Regions from separate parts of the Cellulosimicrobium sp. NPDC057127 genome, predicted to be linked through region 2. Evidence: riboswitches for the same ligand, from Rfam matches in the RefSeq annotation. Region 2 holds a riboswitch; each other region holds the start of a gene.
What was found. A riboswitch is a leader RNA that binds a small molecule or an ion and turns the genes downstream of it on or off. The one in region 2 is predicted to bind thiamine pyrophosphate.
Positions count from the first base shown of each region.

Region 1: linked by a shared signal. The riboswitch ahead of ACFTZA_RS07555 (thiamine ABC transporter substrate binding subunit) and the one ahead of thiO (glycine oxidase ThiO) in region 2 are both predicted to bind thiamine pyrophosphate.
Region 3: linked by a shared signal. The riboswitch ahead of thiD (bifunctional hydroxymethylpyrimidine kinase/phosphomethylpyrimidine kinase) and the one ahead of thiO (glycine oxidase ThiO) in region 2 are both predicted to bind thiamine pyrophosphate.

Region 1 is NZ_JBHUUP010000006.1:26,955-33,140, reverse strand. It holds gene ACFTZA_RS07565 (ABC transporter ATP-binding protein) at 1-185, opposite strand, end outside; gene ACFTZA_RS07560 (ABC transporter permease) at 185-1,900, opposite strand; gene ACFTZA_RS07555 (thiamine ABC transporter substrate binding subunit) at 1,957-3,081, opposite strand; TPP riboswitch at 3,152-3,255, opposite strand; gene ACFTZA_RS07550 (ABC transporter ATP-binding protein) at 3,432-4,262, shown strand; gene ACFTZA_RS07545 (ABC transporter permease) at 4,259-6,186, shown strand, end outside.
Region 2 is NZ_JBHUUP010000005.1:188,015-194,200, forward strand. It holds gene ACFTZA_RS07100 (ThiF family adenylyltransferase) at 1-135, shown strand, start outside; gene ACFTZA_RS07105 (thiazole synthase) at 202-945, opposite strand; gene thiS (sulfur carrier protein ThiS) at 1,026-1,262, opposite strand; gene thiO (glycine oxidase ThiO) at 1,268-2,587, opposite strand; TPP riboswitch at 2,577-2,679, opposite strand; gene thiE (thiamine phosphate synthase) at 2,723-3,466, shown strand; gene ACFTZA_RS07125 (hypothetical protein) at 3,616-4,272, shown strand; gene ACFTZA_RS07130 (OmpA family protein) at 4,278-4,922, shown strand; gene guaA (glutamine-hydrolyzing GMP synthase) at 4,993-6,186, shown strand, end outside.
Region 3 is NZ_JBHUUP010000002.1:343,083-349,268, forward strand. It holds gene pheT (phenylalanine--tRNA ligase subunit beta) at 1-1,697, shown strand, start outside; gene ACFTZA_RS03325 (SDR family NAD(P)-dependent oxidoreductase) at 1,694-2,569, shown strand; TPP riboswitch at 2,654-2,751, shown strand; gene thiD (bifunctional hydroxymethylpyrimidine kinase/phosphomethylpyrimidine kinase) at 2,744-3,646, shown strand; gene ACFTZA_RS03335 (hypothetical protein) at 3,616-3,891, opposite strand; gene ACFTZA_RS03340 (quinone oxidoreductase family protein) at 3,888-4,958, opposite strand; gene argC (N-acetyl-gamma-glutamyl-phosphate reductase) at 5,497-6,186, shown strand, end outside.

The DNA.
Region 1 (6,186 bases), on a different contig from region 2:
TCGCGGCGCCCTGTGCCCGCGTAGCGCACGACGACGTCGCGCACCTCGAGCCCGCCCGTCGCCCGCTCGTCCGTGGCGGCTGCGGACGGGCGCGCGGACGCCGGCGCGGGCGGCTCCGTGGGTGCGTCGACGGGCGCGTCGACGGGCACGTCGACGGGTGCGGGGACGGCCGGTGGTCGCACCATCAGAACTCTCCTCCGGGTCGGTCGCCGCGCAACCGCTCGGCGAGCAGCATCACGGTCGCGGTGAGCAGGGCGAGCACGACGCTCGCCGCGAGCGCCATGCCGTAGTTCTCCGCACCGGGCCGGCCGATGAGGCGGAAGATGACGACGGGCAGGGTCGCGGTGTCGGGGCGCGCGAGGAACGACGTCGCGCCGAACTCGCCCAGCGACACGGCGAACGCGAACCCGACGGCGAGGCCGAGCGAGCGTGCCGCGATCGGGGCGTCGACGGTGCGGAACACGCGGCCCGGGGCCGCCCCGAGCGTCGCCGCGGCCTCGCGCAGGCGCGGGTCGATCGCCCGCAGCGTCGGCAGGACGGTGCGCACGACGAGCGGTACGGCGACCACGGCCTGCGCGATCGGCACGAGCAGGCCGGAGGTGCGCAGGTCGACGTCGAGCCCGAGCGGCCGGTCGAGCGTGATGAGGAAGCCGAACCCGACCGTCACGGCCGACACGCCGAGCGGGAGCATGAACACGGAGTCGAGGGCGCTGACCGCGCGCCGTCCCGCACGCGCGCGCGGCCGGCGCGACACGACGAGCGCGACGAGCCCGCCGATGACGACGGCCAGCAGCGTCGCGAGCGCCGCGGTGCGCAGCGAGTTCCCGGCCGCCTCCCACACGGTCACGGACAGCGCGTTGCGCCCGCCCGTCGTGCCGAGGTTCGCGTAGTTGTCGAGGCCCCAGCCGCCGTCGGGTGTGCGCAGCGACCGGACGACGAGCGTGCCGAGCGGCAGCCCGACGAGCACGACCACCACGACTGCCGTGAGCGCGGTCGGGACGAGGCTGCCCGTCGGACGGCCGTCACGCCACAGCCGCAGCGGCTGCGCGGCGCTCGCCGCGGAGGACAGGTGCAGCGCCCGCTCGCGGCGGGTCCGCGTGCGGTTCGCGACCGTGAGCGCGGCGGCGACCACGACGAGCTGCACGACCGACAGCACGGCGGCGGCGCGCAGGTCGAGGAACTGCGTCGTGCGGACCCAGATCTCGGTCTCGATCGTGCCGTAGCGGATGCCGCCGAGCACGAGCACGATGCCGAACGCGGTGGCGCAGAACAGGAAGACGATCGACGCGGCGCTCGCGATCGCGGGCGTGAGCGCCGGCAGGGTCACGGTGCGGAACGCGCGCCACGGGGTGGCCCCGAGCGCCCGCGCGGCCTGCTCGGCCCGCGGGTCGAGGTGCTCCCACAACCCGCCGACGGTGCGCACGACCACGGAGTAGTTGAAGAACACGAGGGCGAGGACGATCGCGGCGAACGTCTCGTCGAGCCCGAGGAACCCGAGCGGCCCGCCCTGCACGAGGAGGGATCGGAACGCGACGCCGACGACGACGGTCGGCAGCACGAACGGCACGGTGACGACCGCCCGCAGCACGCGCCGCCCGGGGAACCGGCACCGGTACAGCACGTACGCGCCGGGCACGCCCAGCAGCACGGAGAACGTCGTCCCGAGCACGGCCTGCCACAGCGTGAGCCCGACGATCCGCCACGTCCGCGGTTCGGAGAACGTCTCCGCGAAACCGGACAGGTCGAGCGCGCCGTCGACCACGAACCCGCGCGCCACGAGCGTCGCGACGGGCCACGCGAAGAACACCCCGAGGAACGCGAGCGGCACCGCCGCCGCGACGCCCCACAGCACCCCGCGGCGAGCACGCGACCAGCCACCGCCGAGCACGCGGTCAGCCACCGGATCCCGTCGGATCCGGTGGCCAGTCCCGTGCTCGGCGGGCAAGGGGGCGGTGATCAGCCGACGACCGTCGCCGTCCACGCCTGGATCCACTCGTCGCGGTTCGCCGAGATCTTCTCGGGCGCGACGTCGAACGGCTCCTCGGAGAGGGGCGCGAACTCGGCCCAGCCCTCGGGCAGCGCGACGGAGTCGTCGGCGGGGTACATGTACATCTGCTCCGGGACGTCGGCCTGGAACGCCTCGCTGACGAGGAAGTCGACGAGCTCGCGCGCGCCCTCCGGGTTCTCGGCGTTGGCGAGGACGCCGGCGTGCTCCACCTGGCGGAAGCACGTGTCGAGCAGCGCGCCGGTGGTCGACGCGGTGCCGTCCTCGGTCACGGTGAAGGCGGGCGAGGTGGAGTACGACAGCGCGAGCGGTCGCGGTCCGGCCCCCTCGGCGCCGGAGAAGTCGACGTAGTAGGCGTCGGACCAGCCGTCGACGACCTTGACGCCGTTGTCGCGCAGGTCGGCCCAGTAGTCCTCCCAGCCGTCCTCGCCGAAGGCGCCGACGGTCGCGAGGAGGAACGCCAGGCCGGGCGACGACGTCGCGGGGTTGGTGACGACGAGCAGGTCGCGGTACTCCGGCTTCGTGAGGTCCTCGAGCGTCACGGGCTCGGGGATCCCCTGCTCGGTGAACCACGTGTGGTCGACGTTGATGCAGACGTCGCCGAGGTCGACGGGCGTGAGCTCGCCGTCGCCGATCGTGTACTGCGCCGCGGAGTCGGACAGCCCGGCCGGCGTGTACGGCTCGAGGACGCCCTCGTCGATCGCGCGGGACGCGAACGTGTTGTCGATGCCGAAGACGGCGTCGCCGAGCGGCGCGTCCTTCGTGAGCACGAGCTGGTTGACGAGCGCGCCGCCGTCGCCGGGCGCGACCTGCTCGACCGTCAGGCCGCTCTCCTCCTCGAACGCGGCGAGCACGTCCTCGCTCACTGCGAACGAGTCGTGGGTGACGAGCGTGACGGTGCCCCCCGCACCGCCGTCCGTCCCGTCCGCCCCGCCGGCGTCCTCCGTGCCCCCTCCCCCGCACGCGGCGAGCGCGAGGAGCGCGAGGCTCGTGCCGCCGGCGACGGCCAGCGCGCGGGCGTGGCGGACGGGGCCGGTCGCCGTGCCGGCCGTCGGGCTGGTCGTGGTGTGTCGCACGTGTGTCCTCCCTGGACGTTCAGGAGGGGTTCCACCGCCGCGCGCACGGCCGGACGGCCGGCGCGCACGGGTGGTCGAGATCCCGACTTCCTCCACCGGTGCTAACCGGATCAGGTTCGAGGGTCTGCGGTGGTCCGCACTCTCAGCTCCCGGGGAGCTCCCCTGTCGTTCCCCACGAGCCTACACCGCGCGCCGGACCCTGAGCGCACCCTGAGCGCCACCCGGGAGCCGCCTCGGGGGACGACCAGGGAGCGCTCCGGGTCGTCCCCCGATGCCCGGCCGTGCGGCGCGACGAGAGGGTCGTCACGACCCGGCGTCCCGCCGGGCTCCACGCACGGGAGGCAGGAACGATGAGCAGCGAGGCGTCGGGCACGACGGCGGTCGCGACGGGCCGTGGCCTGGTCAAGACGTACGGGCGGGGGACGACGAGCGTCCGGGCCCTGGACGGGGTCGACGTCGACCTGGAGCGAGGACGGCTGACGGCGATCATGGGCCCGTCGGGCTCCGGCAAGTCGACACTGATGCACTGCCTGGCGGGTCTGGACACCCCGACCTCGGGGACGGTCGTGCTGGACGGCGAGACGGTCTCGTCGATGAGCGAGCGCCGGCTGACCCGCCTGCGCCGGACCCGGATCGGCTTCGTCTTCCAGTCGTTCAACCTGGTCCCGACACTCACGGCCGAGGAGAACATCACGCTGCCGCTCGCGATCGCGCGCCGGCCCGTGGACCGGGCGTGGTTCGACCAGGTGGTCGACGCCGTGGGCCTGCGCCCCCGGCTGGGTCACCGCCCGGCGGAGCTGTCGGGCGGCCAGCAGCAGCGCGTGGCGTGCGCGCGGGCGCTCGTGTCCCGGCCCGCCGTCGTGCTCGCGGACGAGCCAACCGGGAACCTGGACTCGCGGGCCGCCGCCGAGGTCCTGTCGTTCCTGCGGACCTCGGTCGACGACCTCGGGCAGTCGGTCGCGATGGTGACGCACGACCCGATCGCGGCCTCCTACGCCCACCGCGTCCTCTTCCTCGCGGACGGCCGGGTCGTGCGCGAGCTGCGCGACCCCGACCCGCAGGCCGTGCTCGACACTCTCGGTGCGATCACGCCCGCCCGCCCGGCACGGCCCGCCGCACGCCCCGACGCACCGTCCGGCACGCCGTCGGACGCCGGGCACGTCGCGGCGGTCGCCCGATGATGGGCCGGATCGCGCTGCGCGGCGTGCGCGCGCACCGCGCCCAGCTCGTCCTGTCGGTGCTCGCGGTGACGATCGGCGTCGCGTTCGTCACGGGGACGTTCGCGCTGCGCGCGATGCTGTCGTCGACCTTCGAGGACATCGTCGCGTCGTCGGTGCAGGCCGACGTGTACCTGCGCGGGACCGTCACGGCGTCCTCCCCGGCGGGCGCGCCGGCGGACGGGGCCGCCCCCGCCGACGCGGTGCGCGCCCTCGTGCCGGCCGACCTCGCCGCCACGGTCGCGTCGCGCGACGACGTCGCGCTCGCGCTGCCGGAGGTGAGCGGCCCCGCGGTGCTCGTGGGCGCCGACGGCACCGCGGTGCTCAGCACCCAGGCACCGAGCTTCGCGACGGCCTACGACCCGCGCGACCCGGGACCGCGCGTCGTCGACGGCCGCGCACCCCGCGGCCCGGGCGAGGTCGCGCTCGAGTCGGCCACGTTGGAGGCGTCCGGGCTCGCCGTCGGCGACCGCACCGACGTGGTGCTCGGGGACGACGTGCGGCCGGTGGACGTCGTCGGGGAGGTCTCGCTGTCCGCGCCGATGGCGGGTGCGACGATGGTCCTGCTCGACCAGGCCACGGCGTCGGCCGCGTACGCGCCGGACGGCCTCGTCCCGACGGTCGCGGTGCACGCCGCCGACGGCACCTCGCCGCAGGCGCTGCGCGACGCGCTCGCCGACGCGGTCCCCGGCGGCGTCGAGGTCGTCACCGGCGACGCGCTGCGCGCGGAGACGTCCGACGCGATCGCCGAGCAGCTCGGCTTCGTGTCGACGTTCCTGCTCGTGTTCGCCGCCCTCGCGCTGTTCGTGGGGACGTTCCTCATCGCCAACACCTTCGCGATGCACGTGCGGCGCCGGACGCGCGAGCTCGCGCTGCTGCGCGCGGTCGGCGCGTCACCGGCGCAGGTCTTCCGGTCGGTCGTCGCGCAGGCGGCCGTCGTGGGCGCGGTCGGGGCCCTGCTCGGCGTGGCCGCGGGCTTCGGGCTGGCCGAGCTCGCCCGGACGGGTCTCGGCGCGGTCGGCATGGAGCTCGACGGCGCCCTGCCCGTGACCACCGCGGGGATCGTCGTCCCCCTCCTGGTCGGCGTGCTCGTGTCGGTCGGCGCGGCGGCGCTGCCCGCCCGGCACGCCGCGCTCGTCCGTCCGGTCGAGGCGATGCGGCAGGACGCCGCCTCCGGGCCCGGCCGTACGAGGCCGCTGCGACTCCTGTCCGGGGCCGCCGCGCTGCTCGGCGGGGTCGCGCTCGTGGTCGTCGCGCACGCCACCGGCAGCGGTGCCGCGCCGGTCCTCGGCGCGGGCGCGGCACTGACCCTCGCCGGCGTCCTGCTGCTCGCGCCGGTCGCCGTCCCGCCGGTGCTGTCCGTCCTCGCGGCACCCGCGGCGTGGCTCGTGCGCCCGCTCGGCGGCCTCGCCCGCGGCAACGTCACGCGCCAGCCCCGCCGCACGGCCGCGACGGCGGGCGCGCTCGTCATCGGCATGACGCTCGTCTCCGCGACGTCGGTCCTCGCCGTGTCCGCCCGCGAGTCCGTGCACCAGATCGTCGACCAGGAGACCGCCGCGGACCTCGTCGTCCGGTCCGCGACGCCGAACCTCCCGCAGGGTGCCGCCGACGCCGTCCGCGCCGTCCCCGGCGTCGCGTCCACCGACGTCGTCACGTACGGGCAGGTCCTCGTCGACGACGAGCCGCAGCTCGTCGTCGGGTTCCCCGCCGACGGCTTCGGCCGGTCGGTGCGCACCACCGCCACCGAGGGCGACCTCGCGGCGTACGCGCGCGGAGAGGCGGCCGTCATGGCCGACGCGGTGGACGAGCACGGCTGGGAGCTGGGCGACACGATCGCCCTCGCCGACCCCGCACGGCCCGACGCACCGCCGCGGGAGGTGCGCATCGG
Region 2 (6,186 bases):
GTGTGCGCGGTCGGCGCCCGCTCGGCGCGCGTGGCCGACGTCGCGCGCGCGGCGGGCGTGGACGCCCGCTCGGTCGTCGGCGGTGTGCCGGCGCTCCTCGCCGAGCTCGCGGCCGCACCGCCCGCGCCGAGGTAGAGGGTTTCCGGCGAGGTAGAGGGAGATTCCCCTCTACCTCGGGAAGAACCCTCTATCTCGCGAGCGTCACAGGGCGAGGTCGAGGCGACCCTGCGGCGACGAGCTCGCGAGCGCGCCCTCGCGCCGGGGGATCCGGCCCGCGCCGGCCGCCAGGCGCCCGGACTCGACGGCGAGGCGCATCGCGTGCGCCATGCGGACCGGGTCGGCGGCCCGGGTGACGGCCGTGGCGAGCAGCACGCCGTCGCAGCCGAGCTCCATGGCGAGCGCCGCGTCCGACGCCGTCCCGATCCCGGCGTCGAGGATCACCGGGACGCGCGCCGCGCCGGCGATCGCCTCGACGTTGCGCGGGTTGAGGATGCCGAGACCCGTCCCGATCGGCGCGCCCAGCGGCATGACGGCGGCGCACCCGACGTCCTCGAGCCGGCGCGCGAGGATCGGGTCGTCGTTCGTGTACGGCAGCACGACGAACCCGTCGCGGACGAGCTGCTCGGCCGCCTCGACGAGGCCGATCGGGTCGGGCAGGAGCGTGACGTCGTCGGCGATCACCTCGAGCTTGACCCACTCGGTGCCGCACGCCTCGCGCGCGAGCTGCGCGGTGAGCACGGCCTCGCGCACCGAGAAGCAGCCGGCGGTGTTGGGCAGCGCGCGGATGCCGAGCCGGTGGAGCAGGCCCCAGATGCCGGCATCCGTCGAGCCCGCACCGCCCGGCCGCACCGCGACGCGGCGCATCGCGACGGTCGTCAGCGCGGTGCCCGAGGCGACGAGTGCGTCCTCGAGCGTGAGCAGGTTCGCGGCACCGCCCGTCCCCATGACGAGGCGCGAGCCGATCGTCGTGCCGGCGACGACGAGCGGGTCGGCGCCGTCCGTGGTGCTGGTCGTGGTCACGGGTCTCAGCCTCCCTGGACGGCGGTGACGATCTCGACGCGGTCGCCCGGCGCGACGACCGTGCTCGACCACGTGCCGCGCGGCACGACGGCGTCGTTGATCGCGACGGCGACGCCCTGCGGTGCGCCGTCGGCGACGTAGGCGGGTGCGAGCGCGGCGACGAGCGCCTCGACGCCGACCCGGCCGTCGAGCGGGTACGGCGCGCCGTTGACGAGCACGGTCGGGGGAGCGGTCTCGGTCATGGGTCTCACCTCGGGGTGGCAGGGGTCGTGGAGGTCGCCGCGCGCGGCCCGAACCCCGGGTTGTGCGCCAGATGCGGCCCGTCGTGGCGCGCGACCCGGGGTTCGGCGGCTGGGGGCAGGGCGCGCGGCCCGAAGCGGTCCGGACGCGCGGGGACGAGCGCGGCGGCGACGTCGTCGGGCAGCGTCGTGCCCGTGAGCCCGGCGACCACCGCGTCGGCCGTGACGGGTGCGAGCAGGACGCCGTTGCGCCCGTGCCCGGTCGCGACGTGCAACCCCGCGACGTCCGTGGCGCCGACCAGCGGGAGGTTGTCCGGCGTCGCCGGCCGGGCGCGCGGCGTGACGTCGACGAGGGCCGCCTCGTCGAGCCCGGGGACGAGGGCGCGGGCGTCGCGCAGGAGGGCGAAGACGCCGCCGGCCGTCGCGCGCCGGTCGTCGGGGTTCTCCTCGGACGTCGCCCCGACGACGATCTCGCGGTGCCCTGCGCGCGCGCCGTCGGGCACCGGGTCGCGCGGCACGACGTACACGGGGCGGCCCTGCACGAGCCCCCGCACGACGTGCTCGAGCCCGAGGTCCGGCCCGGCGTCGAGCCGCAGCGTCTGGCCCTTCACCGGCCGCGTCGGTACGCGCACCTCGGGCACCTCGGCGACCAGCGCGCCGGACTCCCAGCCCGCGGCCACCACGACGGCGCCCGCGCGGTGGACCCGGCCGGACCCGTCCCGCGCGCCGGTCACGCGACCGCTCGCGTCGCGCTCGAGCCCCACGACGGCACGCGGCACGACGGCGCACCCCGGGGACCGCTCGACGGCGCGGCGGAGCGCGGCGCACGTCGCGCGCGGGTCGACGGCGTGGTCGCCCGGCGCCCAGGCGGCGCCGGCGAGGCGCGGCCCGAGGAGCGGCTCGCACCGACGGGCGTCGGCGGTCGTCAGCTCGTGCGAGCCGAGGCCGTGCTCGGCGTGGAGGCGGAGCACGCGGCGCAGCACCGCGAGGTCGTCGGTGTCGTAGGCGACCGTCAGCGTCCCGGCGTCGCGGAGGCCGACGTCCGCTCCGGTCGCGTCCTGGAGCGCCGCGGCGAACCCCGGCCAGCGGGCGGCGCCCGCGAGGTGCAGACGCAGCGCCTCCTCCTCGCCGAAGTCCGCCTCCGTCACGGGTGCGAGCATCCCGGCCGCGGCGTGCGCGGCGCCGTCGCCCGGCGCCGGGTCGAGGACGACCACGGTGAGGCCGGCCGCTGCGGCGTGCCACGCGACGGCGAGCCCCACGATCCCGCCGCCCACGACGACGACGTCGCGTGCGGGGTCGCCGGAGGACGGACGGACGTGCCGGTGCATGTGCGCTCCCTTCGCTGGCATGACCCAGATCAGGTTCGACGGTCGGCTCCTGCGCCCTCTCAGCCCCGTGCGGGGCTCCCGTGCTCACGGACACCGTACCTGGCCCGCCGGAGGTGCGGTCCTACACTCCGTCGGGTGAGCACCCCCACCACGGGCGTCGCGGCGCCCGCGTCCGCGCCCGCCACGGCCACCGCGACCGCCGCACGTGCCCGGCTCGCCGACGCCCGCCTCTACCTGTGCACCGACGCGCGCGAGGAGCGTGGCGACCTCGAGGACTTCCTCCACGCGGCGCTCGCGGGCGGCGTCGACGTCGTCCAGCTGCGCGACAAGACGCTCGACGTCGCGCGCGAGCTCGAGCTCCAGGAGACGGTTGCGCGCGTCGCGGCCGAGCACGGTGCACTGTGGGCGGTCAACGACCGGGCCGACGTCGCAGGGCTGACGGGTGCGCCCGTCGTGCACATGGGCCAGGGCGACCTGCCGGTCCCCGCGGTCCGCACGCTGCTCGGCGCGGCACCCGTGCTCGGGCGCTCGACGCACTCGGCGGAGCAGGCCGCTGCGGCCGAGGCGGACCCGGACGTCGACTACTTCTGCGTCGGGCCGCTGTGGGCGACGCCGACGAAGCCGGGGCGCGCCGCCGTCGGGCTGGACCTCCTGCGCGAGGTCGCCGCCGGCGCGCCGAGCACGCCCTGGTTCGCCATCGGCGGGATCGACGCCGGGCGCCTCGACGCGGTGCTCGACGCCGGGGCGACGCGCGTCGTCGTCGTCCGGGCGATCACGCAGGCGGCCGACCCCGAGCGGGCTGCGCGCGAGCTGCGCGACCGGCTCGGCCGAGGTGCGTCGGGACCGGTCAGCGCGGCGCAGGAGCCGGTGAGCGGGTGAAGTCGCGGCCGCGGGGAGTCCTCCCCATCGTCCGCGCTTCTGGCCGCCGCGGGCCGTGTGCGATGCTCGCGGCGGTCGCGTGCCGCCGTCGCCGCGCGCCGATCCCCGAGCCGACCTCGAGCCATCTCGAGCCCCAGGACAGGAGAACCATGCCCAGCACGCGTCCGGCGGCCGTCGCCGTCGCCGCAGTCCTCGCCCTCACCGTCTCGGGCTGCAGCCTCGTGCGCGGCGCGGACGAGACCGCACCCTCGTCGGGCGCCCCGGCGGCCGAGGAGAGCACCGCGGCGGTCGACGGGGTCGGCACGGCCCGCGTCGCGGACGGCGTGATGGCGGAGCAGACGGTCGACGCGCCCGGCGAGGGGGACGCCGGCACGCTCACCGTGACGATCCGCGAGCTCGCGGTCCAGGGCGGCACGATGACGCTGCGCTGGGCGCTGCGCTGGGACGACGACGGAGCCGCCGGCGACGCGAGCATCAGCTACTACGACATGGGCGTGGAGCCGGTCGTGACGGTCACCGACCCGGCGAACCTCGTCGCCTACCGGCCGCTGTGCACCGAGGGCGCGTGGCAGCCGGACACCGAGAGCGTCGCCGAGCGCGGGTCGGCGCAGTCCCGCTGCCAGGCGACCATGCTGGTGTCGCCGCTCGAGAACGTCTTCTTCGACTTCCCGAACCACGGCACCGTCGAGGCCTACGCCGTCCTCCCGGCGCCCGAGGAGCGCGTCGAGACCCTGGACGTGCTCCCGGCCGAGGGGCTGCCCGCGTTCACCGCCGTCGAGGTCACGTACCTCGACGACGCGGCGTGACGGGCGTGCGCGACGCACCGCGGCACGCGGTGCTCGTCGCGGCGCTGGCGGGCGCGCTCCTGGTGCCCGCACCCGCGGTCGCGTCGTCCGGCACCACGGACGACGGCGCGGGCACCGCCCTGCCCGAGGACGTCGTCGAGCACCTCGCCGAGGACCGCGAGCGCATCGAGGCCGCCGACGTCACCGAGGCGATGCGGGCGGACGCCGTCCTCGACCTGCACCCGGCGGACGCCACGTTCCCCCTCGACGTGCAGGACGCCACGACGCGCCTCGAGACGACGCGCGAGGAGGACGAGACGACGACCGTCGTCCTCACCGCCGACCTCATGTTCGCGTTCGACTCCGCCGAGCTCTCCGCGGAGGCGGCCGACGCGCTCACGGAGCTCATCGAGCAGATCCCGCGGAGCGCCGCCGTCGCGGTCGACGGGCACACCGACGCGCTGGGCACGGACGCCCGCAACGACGAGCTCTCGCTCCAGCGGGCCGAGGCGGTCGCGAGCGTCCTGCGCGCCGAGCGGCCGGACCTCGCGCTCACCGTGACCGGTCACGGCAGCCGCGTGCCGGTCGCCGAGAACACGCTCGACGGCGAGGACAACCCTGCCGGTCGCGCGCTCAACCGGCGCGTGGAGCTGTCGTTCGCCGCCGGCTGACCAGGGCCTCGCGCCGTGCCCGGGCACGGCGCGAGGCGCCTAGAATCGTCCGGTGACCTCCGCGCCCGACGTGCCCCCCGCCCCGCCGACCGACGCGACCACGCCCGTCTCGACGCCCCGCCCGGTGCTCGTCGTCGACTTCGGCGCGCAGTACGCGCAGCTCATCGCGCGCCGCGTCCGTGAGGCGAACGTCTACTCCGAGATCGTGCCGCACACGGCCACGGTCGAGCAGATGGTCGCCAAGGACCCGGCCGCCATCATCCTCTCGGGCGGGCCGTCGTCGGTGTACGCGACGGGGGCGCCGTTCGTCGACCCGGCGCTGTTCGACGCCGGGGTGCCGGTGCTCGGCATCTGCTACGGCTTCCAGGCGATGGCGAAGGCGCTCGGCGGCGACGTCGCGCAGACGGGGCTGCGCGAGTACGGCGGCACGGAGGTGTCGGTCCGCGAGGCGGGCGTGCTGCTCGCCGACACCCCCGAGAACCAGACGACGTGGATGAGCCACGGCGACTCCGTCCACCGCGCACCGGACGGCTTCGAGGTCCTGGCGACCTCGTCGGGCTCGCCCGTCGCGGCGTTCGAGGACCGTGCGCGGCGCCTGTTCGGCGTGCAGTGGCACCCCGAGGTCAAGCACTCGGCGCACGGCCAGGCCGTGCTGGAGCGCTTCCTGTACGACGGCGCGGGGCTGCGGCCGGACTGGACCGCCGGCAACGTCATCGCGGACCAGGTCGCGGCCATCCGCGCGCAGGTCGGCGACGCACGCGTCATCTGCGGGCTGTCGGGTGGCGTCGACTCGTCCGTCGCGGCCGCGCTCGTGCAGGAGGCCGTCGGTGACCAGCTCACGTGCGTGTTCGTCGACCACGGCCTGCTGCGGGCGGGCGAGGCGGAGCAGGTGGAGCGCGACTTCGTCGCGGCGACGGGCGTGAACCTCGTCGTGCGCGACGAGAAGCAGCGGTTCCTCACGGCGCTCGCCGGGCACAGCGACCCCGAGACCAAGCGCAAGATCATCGGGCGCGAGTTCATCCGCGTGTTCGAGGACGCGGCGCGCGACATCGTCGCGGACGCCGGCGAGCACGGCCAGGAGGTCAAGTTCCTCGTCCAGGGCACGCTGTACCCGGACGTCGTCGAGTCCGGCGGCGGCGAGGGCGCCGCGAACATCAAGAGCCACCACAACGTCGGCGGACTGCCCGACGACCTGCAGTTCTCGCTCGTCGAGCCGCTGCGCACGCTGTTCAAGGACGAGGTCCGCGCCGTCGGGCTCGAGCTC
Region 3 (6,186 bases), on a different contig from region 2:
CGTACGACCTCGAGAAGGTCGCCGCTCCCGTGGTCGTGCGGCGTGCGGCGCCGGGGGAGCGCCTCGTCACGCTCGACGACGTGGACCGCGCGCTCGACCCGCAGGACCTGCTCATCACCGACAGCCCCGACGGCGCGCGCGCGTCGCGCGTGCTCGGTCTCGCGGGCGTCATGGGCGGCGCGTCCTCCGAGGTCGGCCCGACGACGACCGACGTGCTCGTCGAGGCGGCGCACTTCGACCCCGTGTCCGTCGCCCGCACGGCGCGCCGCCACAAGCTGTCGAGCGAGGCCGCCAAGCGGTTCGAGCGCGGCGTCGACCCGCGGCTCCCGGCCGTCGCGGCGCAGCGGGTCGTCGACCTGCTCGTCGAGCTGGGCGGCGGCACCGCCGACCCGGCCGTGTCCGACCTGGACCGCACCACCGCGCCCGCGCCCGTGCGCCTGCCGCTCGGCGAGCCGGAGCGGCTCGTCGGCGTGCCGTACACCACCGAGCAGGTCGTCGAGTCGCTGCGCGCGCTCGGCGCCACGGTCGAGGAGCAGGCCGCCGAGCCCGGTGCCCTGACCGTCACGCCGCCGTCGTGGCGCCCCGACCTCACGGGCGCGGCCGAGCTCGTCGAGGAGGTCGCCCGTCTCGTCGGCTACGACGCGATCCCGTCGGTCCTCCCGGCCGCCCCGGGCGGCCGCGGCCTCACGCGCGAGCAGGCGGTGCGGCGGTCCGTCGCGCGGGCGCTCGCGGAGGCCGGTCTCGTGGAGACGCTCAGCTACCCGTTCGTCGGCGAGGGCGAGCTCGACGCGCTCCGCGTCCCTGCCGACGACGAGCGGCGCCGCGCGCTGCGCCTGGCCAACCCGATCGCCGACGACCGTCCGCTCATGCGCACGGACCTGCTGAGCACGCTGCTCGAGACGGCGCGCCGCAACGTCGGCCGCGGCCTGCCCGACGTCGCGGTGTTCGAGATCGGTCTCGTGACCCTGCCGCGCGCCGGGGCCGGTGCAGCCCCCGCGCTGCCGCCCGCAGCGCGCCCGTCGGACGACGCCCTCGCGGCGCTCGCCGGCGCGGTGCCGGACCAGCCGCGGCACGTCGCCGGCGTGCTCGTCGGGCGCCGCGAGCCCGCGGGCTGGTGGGGCGCGGGTCGGCCGGCCGACTGGACGGACGCGCTCGACGCGGCGCGCCTCGTGGCGCAGCGCGCCGGCGTGGAGGTCGTCGTGACCGCCGACACCCAGCGTGCCCCGTGGCACCCCGGACGGTGCGCGCGCCTCGCGCTCGCGGACGGGACCGTCGTGGGGCACGCGGGCGAGCTGCACCCCAAGGTGCTCGAGAACCTCGGCCTGCCGGCCCGCTCGGTGGCGTTCGAGGTCGACCTCACCGCGCTGCTCGCCGGGTCGGACGACGAACCGGTCACCGCGACGCCCGTCTCGGCGTTCCCGGCGGCGAAGGAGGACCTCGCGTTCGTCGTCGACTCCGGGGTGAGCGCCGCGGCGCTGCGTTCCGCGGTCGCCGAGGGTGCGGGCGACCTCCTCGAGGAGCTCAGCCTCTTCGACGTCTTCACGGGCGAGCAGGTCGGCGCAGGCCGCAAGTCGCTCGCCTTCTCGCTGCGCCTGCGCGCGGCGGACCGCACGCTCACCGCCGACGACGTCGCGCGGGTGCGCGAGGGTGCCGTCGCCGCGGCGCGCGAGCGGGTCGGAGCGGAGCTGCGCGCATGACCGCCGGGGACGGCACGACCGTCGCGCCGGCGCGGACCGCGCTCGTCACGGGAGCGTCACGCGGGATCGGCCGGGCCGTCGCCGTCGGCCTGGCGGCGGCAGGCCTCGACGTCGCGCTCCTCGCGCGGGACGCGGGGCGGCTCGACGAGACCGCCGCGGAGGTCGGCCGGCTCGGTCCGCAGGCCGGGCGTGCCGTCGTCGTCACGGCGGACGTCACGGACGTGCAGGCCGTGGACGCGGCGGTGGCGTCGGCCGTGGCCGAGCTCGGCTGCATCGACCTGCTCGTGAACAACGCGGGCCGCGTGGACGCCGAGGTGCCGCTGTGGGAAGCCGACCCCGACCAGTGGTGGTCCGTGCTCGAGACCAACGTCCGCGGACCGTTCCTGCTCTCGCGGGCCGTGGTCCCGGGCATGCTCGCGCGCGGCGGGGGCCGCGTCGTGGACCTCAACAGCGGCGCGGGCTCGCACGACTCCACGGGTGCCAGCGCGTACAACGCGAGCAAGACGGCGCTCCTGCGGCTCGGCACCAACATGCACCGCTCGGGCCACGCGCTCGGTCTGCGCACGTTCGAGGTCGCGCCGGGCGTCGTGCAGACGGACATGACCGCCTCGATGGCCATGCACGCCGGCCGCACGGAGTGGACGCCCGTCGAGCGCACGGTCGAGATGGTCGTCGCGATCGCGGGCGGCGGGCTCGACGCGTTCTCCGGCTCGTTCGTGCGCGTCACGCACGACTCGCCCGAGTCGCTGCGCGCGGCGCTCGACGAGGCCGCCCGTAGCGGGCAGGACGTCCCCGGGCAGGACGGGCGCCGTCTGCGGGTGACGCGCTGGGGCGAAGGCGACCCGATGCCGGGCGAGCTGCCGCGGCGCTGACCCGGACGCACGGGCGGGACGAGGGCGCGCTCCGCACGGGGCGCGCCCTCGTGCGTCGGGGCCGGACCGGCCCGCTAGCATGAGGCGACCGACACGGGGTGCCCCGCGACCGCGGGGCTGAGATCACACCCGTCGAACCTGCTCTGGCTCGTACCAGCGAAGGGATGTCCGCCGATGACGCTCGCCCCCGCACGCCCCCGCGTCCTGTCGATCGCCGGCACCGACCCCACGGGCGGTGCCGGCATCCAGGCCGACCTCAAGTCGTTCTGCGCGCACGGCGCCTACGGCATGGCGGTCACCACCGCCCTCGTGGCGCAGAACACCCACGGCGTGCGGTCGGTCCACGTGCCCGGGCCGGCGTTCCTGCGCGCCCAGCTCGACGCCGTCTCGGACGACGTGGAGATCGACGCCGTGAAGATCGGCATGGTCGCCGACGAGCCGAACGCGCGGGAGATCGGCGCCTGGCTCGACGACCTCGCGGCGAGCCGGCGCTCGGCCGGGGGCGCGCCCCCGTACGTCGTGCTCGACCCCGTCATGGTGGCGACGTCGGGGCACCGGCTGCTCGACGTCGGCGCCGAGCAGGCCGTGCGCGAGCTGGCCGCGCGCGCCGACGTGCTGACCCCCAACCTCCCGGAGCTCGGCGTGCTCCGCGGGGCCGCGACCGCCGCGACGTGGGACGAGTCGCTCGAGCAGGCGCGGGCGTTCGCGCGCGAGAGCGGCAGCGCCGTCCTGCTCAAGGGCGGGCACCTGCACGGCGCGACCTCACCGGACGCGCTCGTCGAGCCCGTCCCGGGCGCGAGCGGCGTGGACGTCGACGGGCGCGTCACGGTGTTCGACGCCGTGCGCGTGGCCACCCGCCACACGCACGGCACCGGCTGCTCGCTGTCCGCGGCGCTCGCGGCGCTGCGGCCGCAGCGGGCGAGCTGGGCGGAGGCGGCGCGCGAGGCGAAGGTGTGGTTGTCCGGCGCGCTGCGCGCGGCCGAGGCGCTCCGGGTGGGCGGTGGGCGCGGCCCCGTGGACCACCTGCACGCGCTGGTGCCGGCGGGTCAGACGCGCACGCCGGAACCCGTCGGGTAGACGCACTCGGTGCCGGGCGGCCACCAGCGCCAGCGCGACTCGACCTGGTCCACGCTCACGCCCCCGGGCCGCTCGGCGACGCACCGGTCCTCGCCCTGACGCACGCCGACGGTGAGGTAGTAGGCGACGAGCGCGCCGGTGAGCAGGACGGCGAGCACGGTCACGGCCGTGCGCAGCGCGGGCGAGGGGCCGCCGTCCGACCCGTCCTCCTCGCCGGGACGCGGCGGCACCCAGCTCCAGCTCACGCGTCGGCCCCCGTGGCGTCCGTCGCCCCTCCGGCAGGGTCGCCCGCGCTGCCCAGGTCGTCGTCGCCGGGACCGTCGGGGAGGAGGAGCACCTTGCCCGTCGTCGCGCGGCCCTCGAGCGCCCGGTGGGCCGCCGCGGCGTCGGCGAGCGCGAACCGCGCACCGACCCGCACGTGCAGCGTGCCGCCGGCGAGGGCACCCAGCACCTCGGCGGCACGCTCCTCGAGCTCGGTGCGCGTCGCGGTGTGGTCGGCGAGCTTCGGCCGCGTGAGGAACACCGACCCTGCCGCGTTGAGCCGCTGCGGGTCGACCGCCGGCACCTGGCCGGACGACCCGCCGAAGAGCACGAGCGTCCCGCGCCGCCGCAGGCTCGCGAGCGACGCGTCGAACGTGTCCTTGCCCACCGAGTCGTAGACCGCCGCCACGCCCTCGCCCCCGGTGAGGCCGCGCACGACCTCGGGCAGGTCGTGGGAAAGGTCGCCGAACGCGGTGTACTCGATCACGTGCTCCGCGCCGGCCGCGCGCGCGAGCTCGGCCTTCTGCGGGGTGGAGACGGTCGAGAGGACGTGCCCGCCGCGCGCCACGACCATCTGCGTGAGGAGCAGGCCGACGCCGCCCGCGCCCGCGTGCACGAGGACCCGGTCGCCCGGACGGACCGGGTAGGTCGACGTGCACAGGTAGTGCGCGGTCAGACCCTGGAGCGCGACGGCGGCCGCGTCGTCGGACGACACGGCGTCCGGGACGTGCAGCGCCTCGCGCGCCGCCACGACGGTCAGCTCGGCGTACGAGCCCGGCGCCTCCGTCCACACGACACGGTCCCCGACGGCGAACTCGGGGTCGCCGTCGCGAACCTCGCCGACCGCGACCACCGTCCCTGCGCCCTCGCTGCCGACGGCGTGCGGGTACGTCACCGGGTAGACGCCGGCGCGCTTGTACGTGTCGACGAAGTTGACGCCCGACGCCGCCGTGCGCACGAGCAGCTCGCCCGGTCCCGGCTCCGGGTCGGGCAGCTCGCGGTACTCCAGGACCTCGGGGCCACCCGCCTCGCGGGCCACGATCGCGTGCATGGACCCCAGCCTAGGGTCGGGCGTCGTGGTCGGGTCGGGTGGGCGGGGCGGCTGACGTGCTCGGACTGCCGCGCGGTCACCCCGGCCCGTCGTCTCGCCTTCTCGAGCGCGGCGCTGACGTCCTTCGCACATGACCCGCCCCGCCCGGCCTCGTCTCGCCCTGGCATCGATCGAGGCCGTGCGACGTCCCGTGGGTTCCGGCAGTACGGCAGCCCGCGCGCGGCGCACCGCCCGCGTCGCGACCCGCGCGCGGCTGCGGCGAGCCAGGACCTCCTCGGCCTGCGACCTACGACGGACGGGGTCGGCACCGCGGATCGCGCACCCAGATGCGATGTGGTCGGGACGAGAAGCTGGGTGTCAGGACGAGCGGCGGGGTCGGGTCGTGTGCGAAGGGCGTCAGAGCCGTGCGCGAGAACGCGAGACGATCGCGCGAGGTGACGGCGCGCCAGCCCGAGCGCACGGTGCGACCCGGTCGCGAACCCGTCCACGCGTGCTGAAGCGGGCCGAGCGCCTTGCATAACTATGTATAGTTGTGCATATGACGGTCACAGTCGCGGTCGCGGGAGCGTCCGGGTACGCGGGGGGCGAGGTGCTGCGCCTGCTCGCGGGGCACCCCGACGTCGAGATCGGCGCCCTCACGGCGCACAGCAGCGCGGGGTCGCTGCTCGGGACGCACCAGCCGCACCTGCGCTCCCTCGCGGACCGCGTGCTGCTGCCGACGACGGTCGAGCACCTCGTGGGGCACGACGTCGTGGTGCTCGCGCTGCCGCACGGCGCGTCGGGCGAGATCGCGGCGCAGCTGCCCGAGGACGTGCTCGTGCTGGACCTCGGCGCCGACCACCGGCTCGAGTCGGCGGCGGACTGGGAGCAGTTCTACGGCTCGGTGCACGCCGGGACGTGGCCGTACGGCCTGCCCGAGCTGCTCCTCACGCAGGACCCGGGCACGGGTGCGCGGGAGACGCGCCAGCGCGAACGTCTCGCGGGTGCTCGACGCATCGCCGTCCCCGGGTGCAACGTGACCGCCGTGACGCTCGGCCTGCAGCCGGGCGTCGCCGCCGGGGTGGTCGACGCGCGCGACGTCGTGGCGGTGCTCGCGAACGGCTACTCGGGCGCGGGGAAGTCGCTCAAGCCGCACCTGCTCGCGTCCGAGGGCCTGGGCTCCGCCCAGCCGTACGCCGTCGGCGGCAGCCACCGGCACGTCCCGGAGATCGTGCAGAACCTGCGTGCC